DNA from 4 places in the Delftia sp. DS1230 genome. Region 4 is predicted to be linked to each of the others. Evidence: predicted binding sites of a transcription regulator. Region 4 holds the regulator's gene; each other region holds the start of a gene.

The links. Region 4 encodes FNR, which switches genes on or off when oxygen is low (the NO sensors DNR and NnrR bind a similar motif). Its sites were predicted from a motif close to TTGATNNNNATCAA; they were not measured.
Region 1: a site for FNR is predicted at 3,863-3,876, ahead of AAN986_RS13950 (3-hydroxybenzoate 6-monooxygenase). Genes of this name have one in related genera too.
Region 2: a site for FNR is predicted at 3,946-3,959, ahead of AAN986_RS21200 (FeoA family protein). Genes of this name have one in related genera too.
Region 3: a site for FNR is predicted at 1,059-1,072, ahead of AAN986_RS25920 (DASS family sodium-coupled anion symporter). Genes of this name have one in related genera too.

The regions. Positions count from the first base shown of each region.
Region 1 covers NZ_CP157763.1:3,115,676-3,120,974, reverse strand. Annotated here, with positions in the region: gene maiA (maleylacetoacetate isomerase) at 103-744, opposite strand; gene AAN986_RS13960 (fumarylacetoacetate hydrolase family protein) at 764-1,471, opposite strand; gene AAN986_RS13955 (cupin domain-containing protein) at 1,510-2,547, opposite strand; gene AAN986_RS13950 (3-hydroxybenzoate 6-monooxygenase) at 2,564-3,772, opposite strand; gene AAN986_RS13945 (MarR family winged helix-turn-helix transcriptional regulator) at 3,977-4,513, shown strand; gene AAN986_RS13940 (LysR family transcriptional regulator) at 4,528-5,299, shown strand, end outside.
Region 2 covers NZ_CP157763.1:4,702,263-4,707,561, reverse strand. Annotated here, with positions in the region: gene kynA (tryptophan 2,3-dioxygenase) at 1-126, opposite strand, end outside; gene AAN986_RS21220 (amino acid aminotransferase) at 123-1,328, opposite strand; gene AAN986_RS21215 (amino acid permease) at 1,404-2,843, opposite strand; gene AAN986_RS21210 (Lrp/AsnC family transcriptional regulator) at 2,982-3,452, shown strand; gene AAN986_RS21205 (YkgJ family cysteine cluster protein) at 3,477-3,797, opposite strand; gene AAN986_RS21200 (FeoA family protein) at 3,993-4,349, shown strand; gene AAN986_RS21195 (ferrous iron transporter B) at 4,346-5,299, shown strand, end outside.
Region 3 covers NZ_CP157763.1:5,767,707-5,773,005, forward strand. Annotated here, with positions in the region: gene AAN986_RS25920 (DASS family sodium-coupled anion symporter) at 1-897, opposite strand, end outside; gene AAN986_RS25925 (hypothetical protein) at 1,192-1,509, shown strand; tRNA gene AAN986_RS25930 (tRNA-Met) at 1,592-1,668, opposite strand; gene rplQ (50S ribosomal protein L17) at 1,690-2,082, opposite strand; gene rpoA (DNA-directed RNA polymerase subunit alpha) at 2,269-3,267, opposite strand; gene rpsD (30S ribosomal protein S4) at 3,380-4,003, opposite strand; gene rpsK (30S ribosomal protein S11) at 4,094-4,498, opposite strand; gene rpsM (30S ribosomal protein S13) at 4,517-4,882, opposite strand; gene rpmJ (50S ribosomal protein L36) at 4,905-5,018, opposite strand; gene secY (preprotein translocase subunit SecY) at 5,151-5,299, opposite strand, start outside.
Region 4 covers NZ_CP157763.1:4,154,559-4,159,857, forward strand. Annotated here, with positions in the region: gene AAN986_RS18715 (HD-GYP domain-containing protein) at 1-270, opposite strand, end outside; gene AAN986_RS18720 (sulfite exporter TauE/SafE family protein) at 444-1,169, opposite strand; gene hemN (oxygen-independent coproporphyrinogen III oxidase) at 1,175-2,557, opposite strand; gene fnr (fumarate/nitrate reduction transcriptional regulator Fnr) at 2,719-3,438, shown strand; gene AAN986_RS18735 (hypothetical protein) at 3,520-3,807, opposite strand; gene AAN986_RS18740 (FixH family protein) at 3,990-4,304, opposite strand; gene ccoG (cytochrome c oxidase accessory protein CcoG) at 4,362-5,299, opposite strand, start outside.

The DNA of each region.
Region 1 (5,299 bases), 1.0 Mb from region 4:
TGGATCTGCTTTTTTCACTGCTTGCAATGCCCCGGTCCTTCTGGCGAGGACTCGGGGCGGGTTAGGGCTGCCGGCAAAGGTGCGGCGGGGTTCAGGCGAGGTTCAGCCGGCGTCAGGCTGTGCCAGGGGCGCGGCCTGCGCAAAGGCGGGCAGGGCCGCGCAGGCCCTGTCCACTGCGCTGATCAGCGGCCAGCGGTCCAGGTCCACGCCAAAGCGGCGTGCGCTTTCGATCTGGGGAACCAGGTAGACATCGGCCAGCGTGGGTGCGTGGCCGAAGCAGAAGTCGCCGCGCCGCGTGTCGCGGGCCAGCAGGGCTTCGATGGCGTCGAAGCCGTCGGCAATCCAGGTGGCGCACCAGGCATTGATGGCGGCTTCGTCCGCACCGAACTGGCGGCGCAGGGTCTGCAGGATGCGGCGGTTGTTGATGGGATGCACGTCGCAGCCCACGATGGCGGCCAGCGCGCGCACCTGGGCGCGGTCCTCGGGGTCGGCGGGCAGCAGCGGCGGCTTGGGGTGGCGCTCTTCCAGCCATTCGATGATGGCCGGCGACTGGATCAGCGTGCGGCCATCGTCCAGCGTCAGCGCCGGCACCAGGCCCTGCGGGTTGACCTGCTTGAACGGCGCCTGGGCCTGCTCGTCCACGCGCAGGTCCACGGGGAAGTAGTCAGCGCGCAGGCCCTTGAGGTTGAGCGCGATGCGCAGGCGGTGCGAGGTGCCGCTGCGGAAAAAGCTGTAGAGCTTCATGGTGGTGGTCTCCCCGGTCTTATTCAGGCTGGCCCACGGTGAGCGCGATCTCGCCCACGCCCTGCACATGGCCGGTGATGCGGTCGCCCGGCAGCACGGCGCCAACGCCTTCGGGCGTGCCCGTGTAGATCAGGTCGCCGGGCTGCAGGTGATAGAAAAGCGAGAGGTCGGCAATGATTTCGCGGATGTTCCAGATCAGCTTGTCCACGTCGGACTGCTGTTTTGTCTCGCCATTGACGGCCAGTGCAATGGCGCCGGATTCGATCACCTGGCCCGGCATGGGCACGATCTCGCTGGCCACCGAAGACTGCTCCACATCCTTGCCCAGGTCCCAGGGCCGGCCCTTGTCGCGCGCCACCAGCTGCAGGTCGCGGCGCGTCATGTCCAGGCCGCAGGCGTAGCCGTAGATGTGTTCATGGGCCTGGTCCGCCGCAATGCGAAAGCCCGCCTTGCCGATGGCCACCACCAGTTCCATCTCGAAGTGGTAGTTGTTCGTCTCGGGCGGGTAGGCCACGGTGGCACCCGACTCGGTCAGGGTGGAGGGAGCCTTGGTGAAGTAGAAGGGGCGCTCCACGCTCTTGTCCACCGGGCGGCCCATCTCGACGGCATGGGCGTGGTAGTTGCGGCCCACGAAGAACAGGCGGTTCACGGGCAGGCGCTGCGTGCTGCCGCGCACGGGCAGGGATTGGACGGGGGGCGGGGTCCAGAGGTATTGGGGGGCGGTCATGGTATTGGCGATGGGGGAGTAAAGAGACATCGGAGGATTCAAGGCCGGACCTCGTAGAGGCCCAGCTTTCGGTGCAAAGGCGCCTCGTCGGCCAGGAAGAGGAAGGCGGGCTCGCTGGCGCTGGCATTGGCCAGCGTGGCGGGCGCCCAGCCGGGCACGCAGCAGGTGTCGGCCGGGGCCAGGTCGAAGTGGCGGTCCACGGCGGCCACGCTGGCGCCGCCCTCGATGACATGGAACACGCAGGCCGGCGAGCGCGCGGGCAGCTGCAGCGTCTGGCCCGGGCGCAGCATCAGCGCGTAGAAGCCCAGGATGTTTTCGCAGTCGGCCCCGGTCTCGGGGTTGGTGTAGGCCAGCTGCACGCAGTCCAGATCGGGGCGGTCGGCGGCCAGCTCCAGCAGGGCGGCGCGCGCGTCCTTCCAGGGGTAGCGCAGCATGGGGTAGGCCTTGGCGCTGCGGGCGAACACCTGCGTGGGCGCCAGGCCGCCGCGCGCATATGCCCGGTCGCCACGGCCGGGCAGGGCGGGCTGGCGCGGGCCGTCCACGTGGTAGGTGACTTCCAGGTAGTAGGCCAGGGGCAGGTCCAGCACATCGAGCCAGACCACGGGCTCGTCGCCGTCATGGCCATGCTCGTGCCACAGGCCCGTGGGCGTGAGGATCAGGTCGCCGCGCTCCATGGGGCATTTCTCGCCGTCGACCAGGCTCCAGGCGCCCTGGCCTTCCACCACCATGCGCACGGCATTGGGCGTGTGGCGGTGCGAGGGCGCCCACTCGCCGGGCAGCAGCAGCTGCATGCCCAGGTAGATGGAGGAGCTGGCCTGCATCTTCTCCAGCCCATGGCCGGGGTTGGCCAGCACCAGCACGCGGCGCTCGGCCTTTTCGATGGGCGTCAGCTCGCCGGCCTGCATGAGCAGCGGGCGGATGGACTGGTACGGCCAGGCAATCGGCTGGGTGCGCGGGCGCGGCGTGTGCGGCGGCATCACGTTGCGCAGGCTGGGCCACAGCGGCACCAGGTTGTTGCGCGCGAGTTCGTCGCGGTAGTCCTGGGGCAGGTCTTCCAGGCGGCCAAGTTCTTGCATGGCGGTCTCCTTGTGTTCAGTCTTCGGCGAGGCAGGTTTCGGCCTTCCAGCCGTACAGCCATTCCATGGCGTCGTAGAAACGCTGGGGCGTGCGGCCCTTCCAGAGGTCGTTGCGCACCAGGCGCTCCACGCCGCTGGCGTGGAAGATGCGGCCCATCTCGCGCGCGGACAGCACCACGCGCGCCGTGCGGGCGATGCGCGAGCGCTCGTACAGCCGCAGCGCCTGCGGCCAGTCGTTGCCGCAGCGCTTGAGCGCCTGGCCCAGCGTCACCGCGTCTTCCAGCGCCATGCAGGCGCCCTGGGCGATGTATTGCAGCGTGGGGTGTGCGGCATCGCCCAGCAGCGTGGCGCGGCCGAAGCTCCACTGGCCAATGGGCTCGCGGTCGGCCGTGGCCCAGCGCTTCCAGCTTTTGGGCAGGTCTATGAGCTGGCGTGCGCGCGGGCAGCAGTCGCGGTAGTAGCTTTGCACCTCTTGGCGGCTGCCTTCGCGCACGCCCCATTCCTCCTGCTCGCGGCTGTGGAAGGTGACGACCACGTTGTACTGCTCGCCGCCGCGCAGCGGGTAGTGCACCAGGTGGTAGTTGGGGCCGACCCAGATGCTGGCCGCGTTCCAGCGCAGGTCCTCGGGGAAGTCGTTCTTCTCCACCACGGCGCGGTACACCACGTGGCCGGAGACACGCGCCGCATCGCCCACGTACTGCTGGCGTACCACGGACTTCACGCCATCGGCGCCGATCAGGGCCTGGCCCACATGGACCTGGCCGTGTTGGTCGCGCACGGTGACGGTGTCACCCTCCTGCTGCACGGCTTCGATGCGCGTGCCCGTCAGCGTCTCGATTTGGCCGTGGGTGCGCGCGCCTTCGAGCAGCGAGGTGTGGATGTCGGCGCGGTGGATCACCGCATACGGGTTGCCGAAGCGGGCGCGAAACGCCTCGCCCGTGGGAATGCGGCCGACCAGCCGCTCATCGAGCGCGTCGTGCATCACCATCTCGTCGGTATAGACCGCGCGGCCACGGGCCAGCTCGCCAATGCCCAGCGCGTCGAAGGCCGCGAATGCGTTGGGCCCCAGCTGTATGCCGGCGCCGATCTCGCCCAGCTGCGGCGCCTGCTCCAGCACCTTGACGGCGAATCCCTGGCGCGCCAGGGCCAGCGCGGCCGCCACGCCGCCAATGCCGCCGCCTGCCACAAGAACGGGCAGCGCCCGGGAAGAAATGCTGGTGCTCATGGATGTCCTGTGCTTCGTGGTGCGTGTCGCCAGCCTGCGGGTCAGCTGCGTCGCGACTAATTAAACAGTATGCTGACGATGAGTGTAGTGTTGATTTGCATCAGGCCAGCCTGGGGTTTCCCTGGATGCAGGCAAAACGGCGGTGGACAGCGTGTCCGGGTGAATCACCTGTCCGCCAGCCAACGCCAACGGAGGGCGCGGTTCATGCGAACATCTGCGCTTGCCCGCAGGGACCCGGAAAAGAGCGCAATGGCCATGGACTACCAACCCGCAGAACTAGAAAACTACCCCGGCTACCACATCCGCCGCCTGCAGCAGATCGCGGTAGCCGTCTTCATGGAGGAGACCCAGGAATTCGGCGTGACCCCCGTGCAGTACGCGGCGCTGTCTGCCGTGCTGCGCCAGCCCGGCGTGGACCAGCGCACGCTGGCGCGGATGATCGGTTTCGACACCTCCACCATTGGCAGCGTCATCGACCGGCTGGAGGCGCGCGGCCTCATGGTGCGCAACACCAGCCCGGCCGACCGGCGCGTGCGCCTGCTGTCGGTCACCGCGGAAGGCGCCGCGCTGCTGGCCGCTGCCGAGCCCTCGGTGCTGCGGGCCCAGCAGCGCATGCTGGAGCCGCTGCCGCAGGAGCAGCGGGGCCTGTTCATGGACATGATGGCCGTCCTGGTGCGGCAAAACGACGAGCTGGCGCGTGCGCCCAGCACGCTGGCCGCGCGCCGCGCCGCAGCCGACTGAGGCGGCCTCGACCCATGGACTGGGACCACCTGAGATTCTTTGGCGAGCTGGCGCGCAGCGGCAGCATGGCCGCCGCCGCGCGGCAGCTGGGCGTGGAGCACACCACGGTGTCGCGCCGCATCCAGGCCCTGGAAAAGCAGCTGGGGGCCGTGCTCTTCGAGCGCGAAGCGGGCCAATGGCGGCCCACGGAGGCCGGCCGACAGCTGCTGGGCGTGGCAGACGCCATGCAGCGCGCCGCAGCCGGGCTGGAGCGCATGCCGCTGGCGGCGGAATCCACCAGCCAGGGCCCGTCCGGCCTGGTGCGCGTGGGCGCCACGGAGGGCTTCGGCACCCAGCTGCTGGCCCCGCAGCTGGCCGCGCTGACGCAGCGCCATCCGCTGCTGAGCATCGACCTGCTGGCCCTGCCGCGCCTGCTGCACCTGTCGCGGCGCGAGGCGGACATCGTCATCTCGCTGGAGCGCCCCACGCGCGGCTCGGCCGTGGTCACCAAGCTCACGGACTACCGGCTGTTCCTCTACGGCCAGCGCGAATACCTTGCGCGCCGTCCGCTGGTGGCGCGCACCGAGGACCTGCGCCACCACAGCTTCATCCACTATGTGGACGACCTGCTGTTCACGCGCGAGCTGCAGCTGCTGTCCACCCTGTTCCAGCCCGAGCGCTTTGCCTTTCGCAGCACCAGCATCACCGCCCAGTACGAGGCCGTGCGCGCCGGCGCCGGCCTGGCCGTGCTGCCCGCCTTCATCGCCGACCGCGACCCCGTGCTCAGCCGCGTGCTGCCCGCCGAGG
Region 2 (5,299 bases), 550 kb from region 4:
TGCGCCCAGGATGGCGTCCAGCTGCAGGTAGTCGCCATAGCTCATGGACTGGCTGAAATCCAGCTGCGCCCTTTCCTCGGCGACGATGCGCTCGGTCAGGCCGCCATGGACGGGGCAGCCGCTCATTGCGGCGACTCCAGCACCGTGGCAATGGCGTCGGCCACGTACTGCACGTTGGCGCCGGACAGGCCCGACATGCACATGCGGCCCGAGCGGATCAGGTACACGCCGTGCTCGTCGCGCAGGCGGTGGACCTGGGGCTCGCTGATGCCGGTGTAGCTGAACATGCCGCGCTGGGTCAGCAGGAAGCCGAAGTCGCGCCGCCCGCCAAAGCGTTCATGCAGCGCGCCGTGCAGCTGGGCGCGCATGTCCTTGATGCGCCCGCGCATCTGCGCCAGCTCCTGCGCCCATTGGGCGCTCAGCTCGGGCGATGCCAGCACCTGCTGCACCAGGCGTGCGCCACGGGTGGGTGGCGAGGAATAGTTGCTGCGCACCGTGGCCTTGAGCTGGCCCAGCACATTGCCGGCCGTGGACGCGTCGTTGCAGACCACGCTGAGGCCGCCCACGCGTTCGCCATACAGCGAGAAGTTCTTGGAAAACGAATTGGCCACGAAGGCCTGGGCGCCCGCGTCGGCCAGGGCGCGCACGGACCAGGCGTCTTCATCGAGCCCATCGCCAAAGCCCTGGTAGGCCATGTCCACGAAGGGGATCAGGCCGCGCTCCACGATCACCGGGATCAGTTGCTGCCACTGCTCGCGCGACAGGTCCACGCCCGTGGGGTTGTGGCAGCTGGCATGCAGCAGCACCACGCTGCCCGAGGGCAGTTCGCGCAGCGTCTGCAGCATGGCGTCGAAGCGCAGGCTGCCCGTGGCCGCGTCGTAGTAGGGATAGCTGTGGGTGCGCAGTCCCGCGCCCTGGAAGATGGCCAGGTGGTTGTCCCAGGTGGGATCGCTGAGCCAGACCTCGGCGCCGGGGAAATAGTGCTGGATGAAGTCCGCGCCCAGCTTGAGCGCGCCCGAGCCGCCCAGGGTCTGCACGGTGGCGATGCGCTGACTGCGCACGGCCTCATGACCAGCGCCGAACACCAGGTCCTGCACCAGCTGGCGGTAGGGAGCAATGCCTTCGATGGGCAGGTAGCCGCTGGGGCTTTGCTCGCGGGCCAGGGCATCGCCAGCCTGGCGCACGCAGTCCAGCACGGGCAGGCGGCCGGCCTCGTCGAAATACAGGCCGATGCTCAGGCTGACCTTGTCGGCGCGTGGGTCCTGCTGGAAGGCCTCCATCAGCGACAGGATGGGATCTCCGGGGTAGGGCGGGACGTGGCTGAACATCGAGGCGCGGGCGGTATCGAGGGGGGCAAGAGTCGTCATGTGTCTAAGGCAGAGAGAGAAACGGGAGGCCGGATGTCACCGGGCGGGAACCTGGGCTTGGGTGGATGTTGGGGTCTGGGTTGGGGTTGGGGGCTGAGGGGAGGGCTGGCCGGCCGGCCGGCGATACCAGATGGCGTAGACGGCGGCCAGCAGCAGCAAAAAGGGCAGGCCCGTGAGCACGGTCAGGCGGAACACGTCGGTGAACAGCGTGGACACCAGGGCGGCCAGCATCAGCGCCGCGCCCAGCAGCGTCAGCACCGGAAAGCCCCACATGCGAAAGGCCAGCGGCTTGTTGCCCTGGCGCACCCAGTGGATGCGGAAGAACAGGTGGGTCACGAAAATCATGAACCACGTGAACATGGCGCCGAACATGGCCACGGCCATCATCAGCATGAAGGACTGCTCGGGATTGATGATGTTGAACAGGGTGGCCACGGCAATGCCCAGGCACGACAGCAGCAGCGCCGGCAGCGGCACGCCGCGCGAGTTCACGCGGCCCAGCATGGCGGGCGCATGGCCGGCGCGCGAGAGGCTGAACATCATGCGGGTGGTGATGTACAGCTGGCTGTTCATGGCCGACAGGGCGGCCACCAGCACCACGAAATTGACCACGCTGGCCGCGCCGGGCAGGCCGATGATCTCCATCACCTTGACGAAGGGGCTGCCCTCCTTGCCGGCGGCCGACCACGGCACGATGGCCAGCATCAGCGCGATCGTGGCCAGGTAGAACACCACCAGGCGCACCATGGTGGAGCGGAAGGCGCTGGTGACGGCGCGCTGCGGGTCCTTGGCCTCGCCGGCGGCCACCGCGATCATCTCGATGCTCAGGTAGCTGAAGATGGCGATGATCACGCCCACCCAGGTCCCCCACAGGCCGTTGGGGAAGAAGCCGCCGTTGTTGACGTAGTTGGCAAAGCCCACGCCGTCCGGACGGGCGCCGAACACCACCCAGGCGCCGACCACGATGAAGGCCGCGATGGCGATGATCTTGATCATGGAGAAGCTGTACTCCACTGCGCCGAAGGCCTTGACGCTCATCATGTTCACGCCGATGAGCGCGCCCGAGAAGATCACCACCCAGGCCCAGCGCGGCACCTCGGGGAACCAGTAGCCCATGTACAGGCCCACGGCCGTCACCTCGGTGCCCACGGCCAGCACCACGCAGGCCCAGTAGGCATAGCGGACCATGAAGCCGGCCATCGGGCTGATGTAGTGCTCGGCATAGGCGCCGAACGAGCCCGAGGTCGGGTGGGCCACCGTCATCTCGGCCAGGCAGCCCATGAGCAGCAGCGAGATCACTGCGCCGATGGCATAGCTGATCAGCACGCTGGGCCCGGCAAAGCCGATGGCAAAGCCGCTGCCCAGGAACAGGCCGGTGCCGACGGCACCGCCGATGGCGATCATGGTCATCTGTCCGGCGGACAGCTGCTGTTTGAGTCCGGCTTCGCGCTGGACGATGTCTTCGAAGGCTGGCATGGGTTGTTGTCTCCGTTGCTGTGGGGGGCTTCGGAGGCGGATGCTATGGACGGCCTTCGCGGGACGTTTAGTAGTTATCCCTAAATCGACTTGATCTTGGATAAGTTATTCTGTGAAACATGAATTCATAGGTGATTTATGCCAATCGACATCGACAGAACGGACCGGCTGCTGATCCGCGCCCTGCAGGACAACGCGCGGCTGACCTCGGGTGAGCTGGCGCAGCGTGTGCATTTGTCGCAGTCACCGTCATGGCGGCGCATCAAGCGGCTGGAGGATGAGGGCGTGATCACCGGCTACCACGCCGCGCTGAGCCGGCGCGCCATAGGCTTTGGCGTGCTGGCCTTCGTGATGGTGGGCATAGATCACCAGAACGAGGAGTCCTCGCGCCATTTCCAGGAAGCGGTCTGCGCCATTCCCGAGGTCGTGATGTTCCATGGCATCTCGGGGCCGGAGGACTTCCTGCTGGTCGTCGTGGCGCGCGATCTCGACGCCTATTCCGATCTGCTGCTCAGCCGCCTGCACCGGCTGCCCGGCGTGCGCCAGGTGCACACGCATTTCTCGCTGCAGGAATTCAAGGGACAGCTGGCGGGGCTGCCGGTGGAATGACGGCTGGTGGCGCCTGGCAGGCTGCTAGAGCAGGCCGCTGTCCAGCGCCTGCATGCCATGGCGCACGCGCACGCGGTTGCAGGCATCGCTGCCGGCGGCGAACTCGCGGCAGGGCGAGGGGCGCCATTCATAGATGCCGCAATGGGCCTTCTCGCCCACCTTGCCGACCAGGGCCGCGCAGCGGGGACGCGCCCAGTCGGTTCCGCGCATGCGGCAGGTGTGGTCGGTGACTTCCTCGGCCAGCCCGGCTGGCACGCGGCCGCCCTGCGCCTGCGACTCGTGCACGGAAAAGTCCACGCGAAACGATGCGCAGCAGGCGCCGCAGCTCAGGCAGGGATGGGTCATGGCGTGGGGAGGGGAGTGCGCAAAGGCCGTGTCGGCGTCGGCCGCCATTGTGCCGCGCGCCGCCCGCCTGGGCCCGCCAGGGGGCAAAGCCGGGAGCGCAAAACCCTGTCCCGCACTCCGATACCATGCGCGGTCCCGCCGCCCGGGTTCGATCAAAATCAAAATGAGAATAAAAATCAATTGATACAACACGCCATGCATTCGATGAACCCCGCGACGGACGCTGCGGCTCCGTCCACGCTGTCCGCGCCTCCCATGTCCTCCTCTGCTGCCGTTGCCGCCGTTGCTGCCACCACGGCCATCACCCTTGATGCCCTGCCCCGCCAGGTATCGGCGCGCGTGGTCGAGCTCCATGCCGCACGCGATGCCAGCGAGCAGGAACTGCTGCTGCGGCTCATGGAGATCGGCTTTCTGCCCGGCGAGCCCGTGCGCATCCTGGCCGCGGGCTTTCCGGGCGACGACCCGCTGGCCGTGCGCGTGGGCCAGACCACATTCGCTTTGCGCCGCCATGAGGCGGCCCTGGTGCGCGTGGCGCCGGAGGCGGTGGCATGAGCGCGTCGTCCTCTCCCAAACTCATTCAGCCGCTGCAGCCTGCCCAGGGCGGCGGCGGCAGCGGTGATTCCGCACTGCGCCTGGCCCTGCTGGGCAATCCCAACTGCGGCAAGACGGCGCTGTTCAACCTGCTGACCGGCGCACGCCAGAAGGTGGCCAACTACGCGGGCGTGACCGTTGAGCGCAAGGAAGGCTGGCTGAGCACGGCCAGCGGCCGGCGCGTGCGCGTGCTGGACCTGCCGGGCACCTACAGCCTGCATGCGCACAGCGAGGATGAGCGCATCACGCGCGACATCGTCTCGGGTCGCCATGCGCGCGAGGCGCCGCCCGAACTGCTGGTCTGCGTCACCGACGCCACCCATCTGCGCCTGAACCTGCGCCTGGTGCTGGAGGCCCAGCGCCTGGGCCTGCCCATGCTGCTGGTGCTCAACATGAGCGACATGGCCAGGCGCCAGGGCATCGATATCGACCGCGAGGCGCTGTCACGCGCCCTGGGCATGCCCGTGCTGTCCACGGTGGGCGTGCGCCAGGACGGCGCGCGCGAACTGCTGCAATGGCTGGACGGCCCCGAAGCCCGCGCCCTGGCGGCGCCGCAGCTGCAGGCCCCGGCCCGCCCGGGCGATGCGCGCGAGCAGGTGCTGGCCCTGCACCAGCAGGTGGCCCGCATCATGGCCGACTGCGTCAAGGAGCCCGTGGTGGATACCCGGCGCGACGACCGCATCGACGCCGTGGTGCTGCACCCGCTGTGGGGCATGCTGCTGCTGGCGGCCACGCTGTTCCTGATGTTCCAGGCCGTGTTCAGCTGGGCACAGCCGCTGATGGATGGCATCGAGGGCGGCGTTTCGGCCGTCTCGGCCCTGGTCAACGAGCACATGCCCGAAGGCGCGCTGCGCAGCCTGCTGGCCGATGGCGTGATCGCCGGCACGGGCGCCGTGCTGGTCTTCCTGCCG
Region 3 (5,299 bases), 1.6 Mb from region 4:
CATCAGGCCGAAGGTGCCCAGCATCACGCGCTCCTTGCCCGACAGCGGCCCCATGCGTGCCATCTCGCTGCGCGCGTACTCCACGGCATTGGGCGTGGCCTTGAGTTCGGGAGGCGACAGCAGGTAGATCACCAGCGGCATCAGCAGCAGGCACAGCAGGCCCGGCAGCAGCATGTACAGCGCCCAGGTGGTCCAGCTCAGGTGCAGGGCCTGGCCCGTGGCCTTGGCCACGAAGTCCACCACCAGCGGATTGGGCGCCGTGGCGGTCAGGAACATGGCCGAGGTGATGGGATTGGCGTGGTAGTTGACCAGGGCCAGATAGGTGCCCACCTTGCCCTGCGTACCCTTGGCCGGGTCCGACTCGAAGGCATTGGCGATGGACTTCATGATCGGGTGCACGATACCGCCGCCGCGCGCCGTGTTGCTGGGCGTGAACGGTGCCAGCACCAGCTCGCAGATCGCCAGGCCGTAGCCGATGCCGATGGTCCGCTTGCCCAGCAGCGCGATGAACATCAGTCCGATGCGGTTGCCCAGCCCCGTCTTCTTGAGGCCGCGCGAGATCAGGATGGCCACCACGATCAACCATATCAGCGGGCTGGAAAAGCTGCTCAGCGCATCGGTGACTGCGCCCTTGGACGAGCCTGACGTGACCTGGGACAGCGAGACGATCACGATGGCCATCAAGGCCATCACGCCAATGGGCATGACCTTGAGGATGATGGCCACGATGGTGGTCAGGAAAATGGCCACCAGCTGCCAGGCCTTGGGCGTCAGCCCCTCGGGCACGGGCACCAGCAGCAGCCCGAACAGCACGGCGGTGGCGATCAGCGCCGGCACCAGCCGGAACGGCACGGCCGACTTGAAGTAGCGGAACAGCGAGGCAATCTTCTCGAGCATGTGGATCCTTTGCGTTGCCGGAGCGGCGCCGAGAGAGCATGGCCTGCCGGGAGCAAAAGCCCACCAGCCTGCACGGGCACTGGCGGCCGCGCCGCATGACTGACATCATGATGCAGTGCAGCATGAGCCCGGCTTCCAGCGGGCGCCTGCGCCACCGAAGTTTGACAGGCATCAAGGCCGGGCCAGTAAACCTGGCGACCCAGGCCACCGAGCCCCGCTCACATGACAGCATCCCCAGACCGGGTGCCTTTCGCCCCGGTGTACCCATGCAGTGAAAAAAGGAGAAAAGCCGACATGCCAGCCAATCGATTCTTGCCCGAGGAATGGGAATGCCGGCTCCAGGAGATCGACCTGGAGATCGCCCGCCACGCCGTCATCTGCAAGATCCCGCTGCTGCAGGCCGGCGTGGTGGAGCGCGTGCTGGCCGATGACGCCAGCGTCTGCGGCGGCGACCACGAGGCCGCTTTCAAGACCCTGCGCGGCCTCTTGTACATGCACTACACCGAGCTGCTGCACATCAGCGAGGTGCTCAGCCCCGATGCCGCCCAGGAAATCGCCCACCGCGTGCGCCTGCGGCTGGGCCAGCGCATCGGCAACCAGCTGGGCGGCTGATGCCGGGCTGTCTGCCTGGCCTTTGCCCTGGCGCGAGGGCATGAAAAAAGGGCTACGACAGTTGTCGTAGCCCTTTTCAATTTGGTTGCGCGAGAAGGATTTGAACCTCCGACCTTTGGGTTATGAGCCCAACGAGCTACCAGACTGCTCCATCGCGCGGTATTCCAAAATTATAGCAGATTATTCAGCTGCCTTGGCTTCGGCGGCGCCTTCTTCAGCGCGCTCGACCAGTTCCACGAAGGCCATGGGGGCGTTGTCGCCCACGCGGAAGCCCATCTTCAGGATACGGGTGTAGCCACCAGGACGCTTTGCGAAGCGGGGGCCCAGCTCGTTGAAGAGCTTGGTCACGCTGTCGCGGTCGCGCAGGCGGTCGAATGCCAGGCGGCGGTTGGCAACGGTGTCGACCTTGGCCAGGGTGATCATGGGCTCGATCACGCGGCGCAGTTCCTTGGCCTTGGGAACGGTGGTCTTGATGGCTTCGTGCTCGATGAGCGAATTCATCATGTTCTTCAGCATCGCCAGGCGGTGCGAAGAGGTGCGATTGAGTTTGCGGAGGCCGTGACCGTGACGCATGGTGCTTTATTCCTAAAATATGTAATTAGGGCTTGCGCAAACAAGGATGCAAGCCTGGACCCGTTACCGGATCTGCAGCTTGCCTCAACCGAATTTGCGCAAGTTGTTGATTAATTCGGGCAGCCGTATCAGGTACTGCCCGAGGCACTGAGGCTCTCCAAAAAGGAGAGCCCGCAATTATAGTGCTTAGCGCTTTTCCAGGCCAGCAGGCGGCCAGTTCTCCAGCTTCATGCCCAGCGTCAGACCGCGGGAAGCCAGGACTTCCTTGATCTCGTTGAGCGACTTGCGACCCAGGTTGGGGGTCTTGAGCAGCTCGTTTTCGGTACGCTGGATCAGGTCGCCGATGTAGTAGATGTTCTCTGCCTTGAGGCAGTTGGCCGAACGCACGGTGAGTTCCAGCTCGTCCACGGGACGCAGCAAGATGGGATCAAAGGCGGTTGCGGCACCACGGCCACCGGCCGGAGCATCGAAGACGCTGGCGATATCGCCGCCGTCCAGCTGAGCGAACACGGCGAGCTGTTCCACCAGGATCTTGGCGGAGGCGCGCACGGCGTCCTCGGCAGTGATCGCACCATTGGTTTCGATCTCCACCACCAGCTTGTCGAGGTCGGTGCGTTGTTCAACGCGGGCCGATTCGACGGCGTAGCTCACGCGCTTGACGGGCGAGAACGAAGCGTCCAGCACGATACGGCCGATCGACTTCGTGGACTCGTCGCCATAGCGGCGCACATTGCCGGGCACATAGCCGCGGCCCTTCTCGACCTTGATCTGCATGTCCAGCTTGCCGCCTTGCGACAGGTTGGCGATGACATGATCAGGGTTGATGATTTCCACGTCGTGGGGCGTCTGGATGTCGCGCGCCGTCACGACGCCTTCGCCATCCTTGCGCAGGGAGAGCGTGACCTCGTCGCGGTTGTGCAGCTTGAACACCACACCCTTGAGGTTCAGCAGGATGTTGACCACATCTTCCTGGACACCGTCAATGGACGAGTACTCGTGCAACACACCAGCAATCGTCACTTCCGTCGCTGCGTAACCCACCATGGACGAGAGCAGGACACGGCGCAGGGCATTGCCCAGCGTATGGCCGTAGCCACGCTCAAACGGCTCCAGAACAACTTTGGCGCGATTGTGGCCAAGCTGCTCGACATTGATCGTCTTGGGCTTCAGCAAATTGGTTTGCATGCAGACTTCCTCTCAATACCCCCGGCTCGTTACACCGGTAAGGCTGGTGAAGCACCCCAGCGCGATGCCTCGCGGCTGGGGGACGGTTTTACAGAAATGTCGCTGCGCGGAATTAACGCGAGTACAACTCAACGATCAGGGATTCGTTGATGTCTGCACCGAACTCGTCGCGGTCAGGCGACTTCTTGAACGTGCCTTCAGCCTTGTCGGCCGACACTTCCACCCATGCGGGGAAACCGACTTGACCAGCCAGTTGCAGGGCTTCGACGATGCGGGCCTGCTTCTTGGACTTTTCACGCACGGCGACCACGTCACCCACCTTCACCATGTAGGAAGGGATGTTGACGGATTGGCCGTTGACCGTGATGGCCTTGTGCGACACCAGCTGACGCGCTTCCGAGCGGGTCGAGCCGAAGCCCATGCGGTACACCACGTTGTCCAGACGCGACTCCAGCAGCGACAGCAGATTGGCACCGGTGTTGCCCTTCTTCTTGTCGGCGGCTTCGAAGTAGCGGCGGAATTGCTTTTCCAGCACGCCGTACATGCGCTTGACCTTCTGCTTTTCACGCAGCTGCAGGCCGAAGTCGGAAGTACGCTGACCGGAAGTGCGGCCGTGCTGACCGGGCTTGGTGTCGAACTTGGACTTGTCGGCGATCGAGCGACGTGCGCTCTTCAGGAACAGGTCAGTGCCTTCACGGCGGGAGAGTTTGGCCTTGGGGCCGATATAGCGTGCCACTTGATTTCCTTTGTGTCATCTGCCGTGCACAAGCACGGGAGCCGCCCGCGATGTTACACATCTGGGCGGCGGTGGGCTTGGTGAAAAAGCTTAGATACGACGGCGCTTTTGAGGGCGGCAGCCGTTGTGGGGAACCGGCGTCACGTCCGCGATGGAAGTGATGCGGATGCCCAGGGCGCCCAGGGCGCGAACCGAGGATTCACGGCCGGGACCGGGACCCTTGATTTCGACGTCCAGGTTCTTGATGCCCTGTTCGATGGCAGCACGACCAGCCACTTCCGAAGCCACCTGGGCAGCGAAGGGAGTCGACTTGCGCGAACCCTTGAAGCCCTGGCCACCCGACGAGGCCCACGACAGAGCGTTGCCTTGGCGGTCGGTGATGGTGATGATCGTGTTGTTGAACGAAGCGTGCACGTGGGCAATGCCGTCCGAAATGTTCTTACGGACTTTCTTGCGAACGCGCTGTGCAGCGTTGTTTGCGGGAGACTTAGCCATAGTGATCTTTCAATCTCTTTATTTCTTCAAAGCCGCGGCACCCTTGCGCGGACCCTTGCGGGTACGTGCATTCGTGCGGGTACGCTGACCACGCATGGGCAGGCCACGACGATGACGGAAACCGCGATAGCAACCGATGTCCATCAAACGCTTGATGTTCATCGTTGTTTCGCGACGCAGATCACCTTCCAGCGTCAGGGAAGTCAGCTGATCGCGGATCTTTTCCAGATCGCCGTCAGTCAGTTCCTTGATTTTCTTGGAATATGCGATGCCAGCGGCTTCGCAGATCTTGCGTGCAGTGGTGCGACCGATCCCATAGATAGCGGTCAGGCCGATTTCAGCGTGCTGATGCGGCGGGATGTTAATGCCAGCGATACGTGCCATTATTCGTCCTCAAACTTTCCTATCAACCCTGGCGCTGCTTGTGGCGCTGGTCCGTGCAGATCACTCGCACCACACCCTTGCGGCGGATGATCTTGCAGTTACGGCAGATTTTTTTGACCGAAGCCGAAACTCTCATTTCATTCTCCTAAAACTCTACATCCGTTACGGCCTATCGACCGGGAAACATGCCCGCGATGGATAGATCGAATGGGCGTCTACTAACTCTTACTGGACCCGCCGGCACCGCCGGCCAGGCCCATCACTTAGTTCAATTGCCAAGTGTCGCTTTGAAGTTCGCCTTTTTGAGGAGCGATTCGTACTGTTGCGACATCATGTAGTTCTGCACCTGGGCCATGAAGTCCATGGTCACCACCACAATAATCAGCAGTGATGTACCACCGAAGTAGAACGGGACGT
Region 4 (5,299 bases):
CCGGCCGCGCCAGTTGGGCACGGACAGCAGCAGCGGCGCTGCGGGTGCAGGTTCCTCGGCGGGTTCGGCTGCGGCGGCCGCCACAGCGGGCAGCGGCTGCGGCGGCGGAGTGCGCACCTCGGCCGGCCAGGCGTCGCTTTTGTGCGGAACGCAGCGCACCGCCTCCAGGCCCAGGGATTTCAGGGTCTGGATCTGTGCGCTGGAGGTGATCTTGAAGCTGCTGACCGGAAAGGGATGGTTCAGCCATCCAACATCGAGCTGGACAAACATGCCCGGACGGAGGTCTCGGATATCGATGAGGACGGAATGGTTCACGCGCGGCAACGGCCCCGAGGCTGAAGGAATCGGCAAATGTAAGCCGATGATTCGGGCATTATCTCCAGTTCTGAGGGCCTTGCAGGCAATCCGCGACCCTCAGGACCAAGTCTGTCCCCCGCTGTTGTTCATCGGCACCAGAGACTGGGCTTGTAGATCAGGTCCATCCACAGCGCCCACACGGCCACGCCCACCAGCATCAGGCCGGCCAGCCGCGTGCCCCATTCGGCACGCAGGCCGTTCAGGCGCTGGCGGCCCAGCCGCCACAGCCAGGGGCCGGCCACCAGCCACAGCCCGCTGCCCACGCCAAAGGCCGCCATGGCCGATGCGCCCTGCAAGGGGCCACCGCTGAGCGCGGCGACCAGCACGGCCGAATACAGCAGTCCGCAGGGCATGAGCGCCCAGGCATAGCCCGCCGCCAGCGTGCCGCCAGGGGCGGACACCCAGGGCTGCACGCGCCGCCAGGCGGCGCGGCCCGCAGACTCCAGCCAGGCGGGCTGGCGGGCCTGCACCATCATGGCCAGGCCCCAGGCCATCACGGCGACATGGGTCAGCGTCCAGAACGGCTGCAGCGCCGTGGTCTGGCTGGTGAGCCAGGACAGGCTTTCCATGGCCAGCGCCGAGGCAGCGCCCAGGCTGGCATAGCCGGCCAGCCGCCCGCCATGGAACAGCGCCGTGCGCAGCCACAGCCGGCTTTGCAGTCCATGGACGGCGACCACCTGCCCACCACCCTGTACCGTGCCCTGCCCCGCCCCGCCCGTGACCACGCCGCAGGGCGCGGCGCACATGGCAAGGCAATGGGGCCCGCCGACGAGCCCCATGATCAAAGCGGTCCAGAGCAGCGACAACAGCATGGGGCCTAGATGATCCTCGAAAACCGCGCCCGGTTCTTGTCGGCCTGCAGATATCGGTCAAACAGCATGGCCACGCCACGCACGAAGTACCAGCCCATGGGCGTGACCTGGAATCCCTCGTCGCTGATCTGCACCAGCCCCTTGGCCTGCAGGTCCTGAAGCGCCGCCAGCTCGGGGGCGAAGTACTCGCGAAAGCCCAGCAGCCAGGCCTGCTCCATGGGCTCGAACAGCACGGCGCCCTGGCACATGATGGCCATGATGACGGCGCGCCGCACCAGATCATCGCGCGACAGTGCCAGGCCGCGCACCACGGGCAGGTGGCCGGCGTCGATGGCGTCGTAGTACTCCTCCAGCGTCTTGGCGTTCTGGCTGTAGCTGGCCCCCACCTTGCCGATGGCCGACACGCCCAGCGCAATCAGGTCGCAGTCGGGCTGGGTGCTGTAGCCCTGGAAGTTGCGATGCAGCCGGCCCTGGCGCTTGGCCACGGCCAGCGCGTCCTCGGGCAAGGCGAAGTGGTCCATGCCCACGTAGACATAGCCGCCCTCCATGAAGGCCGCGATGGAGCGCGAGAGCATGGCCAGCTTGTCGGCGCCCTGGGGCAGGTCCTCGGCCGCGATGCGCCGCTGCGGCTTGAAGCGCTCGGGCAGGTGGGCATAGGCATAGAGCGCGATGCGGTCGGGCCGCAGCGCATTGACCTGGGCCAGCGTGCGCTCGAAGGACTCGGGCGTCTGCTTGGGCAGGCCGTAGATCAGGTCCACGTTGATGGAGGCAAAGCCCAGCTGCCGTGCGGCCGCCACCAGCGCGAACACCTGCTCGGCCGGCTGCACGCGGTGCACGGCGATCTGCACCTGTTCGTCGAAGTCCTGCACGCCGAAGCTTAGGCGGTTGAAGCCCAGCTCCTTGAGCACGGCCAGGCGTTCGACGCTGACGGTGCGCGGATCGACCTCGATGGAGTATTCGCCGCCCGGCTCCAGCTTGAAATGCTCGCGCAGCAGGGCCATCAGCGTGCGCAGCTCATCGTCCGAGAAGAAGGTGGGCGTGCCGCCGCCCAGGTGCAGCTGGCTGACGGCCTGGCCCTTGCCGCAATGGGCCGTGTGCAAGGCCATCTCGCGCGCCAGGTAGTCCAGGTAGACGGCAGCGCGATCGTGGTGGCGCGTCACGATCTTGTTGCAGGCGCAGTAATAGCACAGCGACTCGCAGAACGGCACATGCACATACAGCGACAAAGGCATGGCCCGCGCTGCGGTACTCGATTTGCGGTGCTCAAGTGCCAGGATATAGTCTTCAGCACCGAAAGCCTCCACGAAACGATCGGCCGTGGGGAACGAGGTGTATCGGGGCCCCGGTACGTCGAAGCGACGCAGCAGCTCTGGGGTGACAGCGGTCATGGGTTTTTTCCTCTAATGTCGTCCACTGTGCCGCAGCCCATTGGCCGCGTCCTTGACTCATATCAAGAGTTGTTCGCGGCAGTGCTGCGACAATTTGATCCAACTCATCGCCATCCACGAGGTCACCGCCGGCGCACTGCTGCGCCGCTGATGTTTACTCCATGAACCTTCAGACCATCAAAGCATCCTGTTCCAATTGCAACCTGCGCGAGCTGTGCATGCCCATGGGCCTGGATGCCGAGCAGATGCAGCGCATCGACGACATCGTGGCCACGCGCCGCAAGGTCAAGCGCGGCGGCCTGCTGTTTCGCAACGGTGAGTCCTTCACCTCGCTGTACGCCATCCGCACGGGCTTCTTCAAGACCTGCGTGGCCACCGAGGACGGGCGCGACCAGGTCACGGGCTTTCAGATGGCCGGCGAGATCATCGGCCTGGATGGCATCGTCAACGACCACCACACCTGCGATGCGGTCGCGCTGGAAGACGCCGAGGTCTGCGTCATGCCCTTCGACAAGCTGGAGGACCTGTCGCGCGAGGTCACGGCCCTGCAAAACCATGTGCACAAGGTCATGAGCCGCGAGATCGTGCGCGAGCATGGCGTGATGCTGCTGCTGGGCAGCATGCGCGCCGAGGAGCGGCTGGCCGCCTTCGTGCTCAACCTGGTGCAGCGCCTGCACGCCCGGGGCTTTTCCAAGTCGGAACTGGTGCTGCGCATGACGCGCGAGGAAATCGGCAGCTACCTGGGCCTGAAGCTGGAGACGGTGAGCCGCACCTTCTCGAAGTTTGCCGAGGAAAACATCATCGAGGTGCGCCAGCGCCATCTGCGCATCCTGGACACGGACGCGCTCAAGCGCATCGTCAACAGCCAGCAGTGCCAGTGAGGCCGCAAGGCCCCGCCCACCGGCAATGAACAGGGCCCGCGATCGCGGGCCTTGTTCATTGCCATTGCAGTGCACGCAGGTTCAATCGCGCCCCAGGCCCTGCATGGCCAGATTTGGGTCCGGCTCGGAGACCACGCCGTCGTTGAGATCGTGCGTGGAGCGTCCCAGCATGGTGGTCATGAGGCTGGACAGCATGGTCACGCCCCAGAAGGCGAAGAAGGCCAGCGTGTAGATTCCCTGCCGCGACCAGCCCAGGTCGCCGAGCCAGTGCAGCTCCAGCGGGTCCACGAAGGCGAATACCAGCATCTCCATCACGGCGGCGGCCAGAAAGGCCGGCCAGGCAATCCACATCCAGCGTTGGGCCAACATCAGCGATCTCCTTGAGCTGTCGAGGGGTGGCTTTCATTGTGCGCGCCGCCCTCGCACCGTGCCAAGCCCTGCGCACCCTGCACTGCCTGTAGGAAACCCTTGGCCCTCGCGCATGCTGGAGATGCCATCCACCATACAAAAAAGGCCGCGACTGCGGCCTTGTGCACGGCATTTTCCTGCGTTCAGCGGTCCGTGGGATGGTCCTGCGCGGGCGTGGCCGCGTGGTTGCGGCCGGTGACCGCGGGCGCCAGGCTCTTGGGCACTTCGCGCACGCCATCGGCACGCTCGTTGATGGTGATGCCATTGCGGTAATAGTCAGGATCGATCACGGGATCGGCGCCATTGATCGCAATGACGGCCGTGACCACGCCGGCCACCACGACGGCGGCCGGGCCGGCCACCACGAGCCAGACATGGGCGAACTTCCACCAGGGCTTGCCGGCGTCCGGATGCGAAGGGGCCGTGGCGGGCGCGGAGACTGCGGGACTGGAAGACATGGATAACCTCTTTCTTTCAAACAGCCGGCGCAGCCTGGGCGGCGCCGGCCAGACATATCACCGGGGCACCAGGAAGACGGCCTTTTCGGACGCGCGTCCCGCGCCTGAATGCACGGCATCGATATCGAAGAATACGGTGTGCGAGCCCGGCTCGGCGGAACCGTAGGGAATCTGCAGCCGCGCCGCAATGCCGCGCGTCTCGGCCGGGCCGACCTCGACCTCCTGCTCGGACGCCAGCTCCAGCCCGTCGAGGCCATGGGCGCTGATGCGGTAGCGCTGGGCCTGCTCGGTGGCATTCATGATCTGCAGGCGGTAGACATTTTCCAGCTTGCCGCCCGCGACGATGCGCGACAGCGACGCCCGGTCGCGTATCACGTCGACCTTGACCGACTGGCGCAGCGCCAGGCTCACGATCATGGCCATGCTCAGGCCGATCAGCACGGCCGAGTAGACCAGCACGCGCGGACGGAAGATGCGGCGCAGCACCTGGGCCCGCCGCCACAGGCCGGCCATGGCGTTCTGCGTGGTCAGCCGGATGAGGCCGCGCGGATACTCCATCTTGTCCATGATGGAATTGCAGGCGTCTATGCACAGACCGCAGCCTATGCATTCGTACTGCAGGCCGTTGCGGATGTCGATGCCCACGGGGCAGACCTGCACGCACATCTTGCAGTCGATACAGTCGCCCAGGCCCTGGGCCTTGTAGTCCACCTTCTTGGTGCGCGGCGCGCGCGGCTCGCCCCGGCCCGTGTCGTAGCTGACGATCATGGTGTCGCGGTCGAACATGGCGCTCTGAAAGCGCGCATAGGGGCACATGTACTTGCAGACCTGCTCGCGCATGTAGCCGGCGTTGCCATAGGTGGCGAAGCCGTAGAACAGCACCCAGAAGACCTGCCAGCTGCCCTGCAGCGCCAGCAGCTCGCCGCCCAGCTCGCGGATGGGCACGAAGTAGCCCACGAAGGTGAAGCCGGTCCACAGGGCAATGGCAATCCACA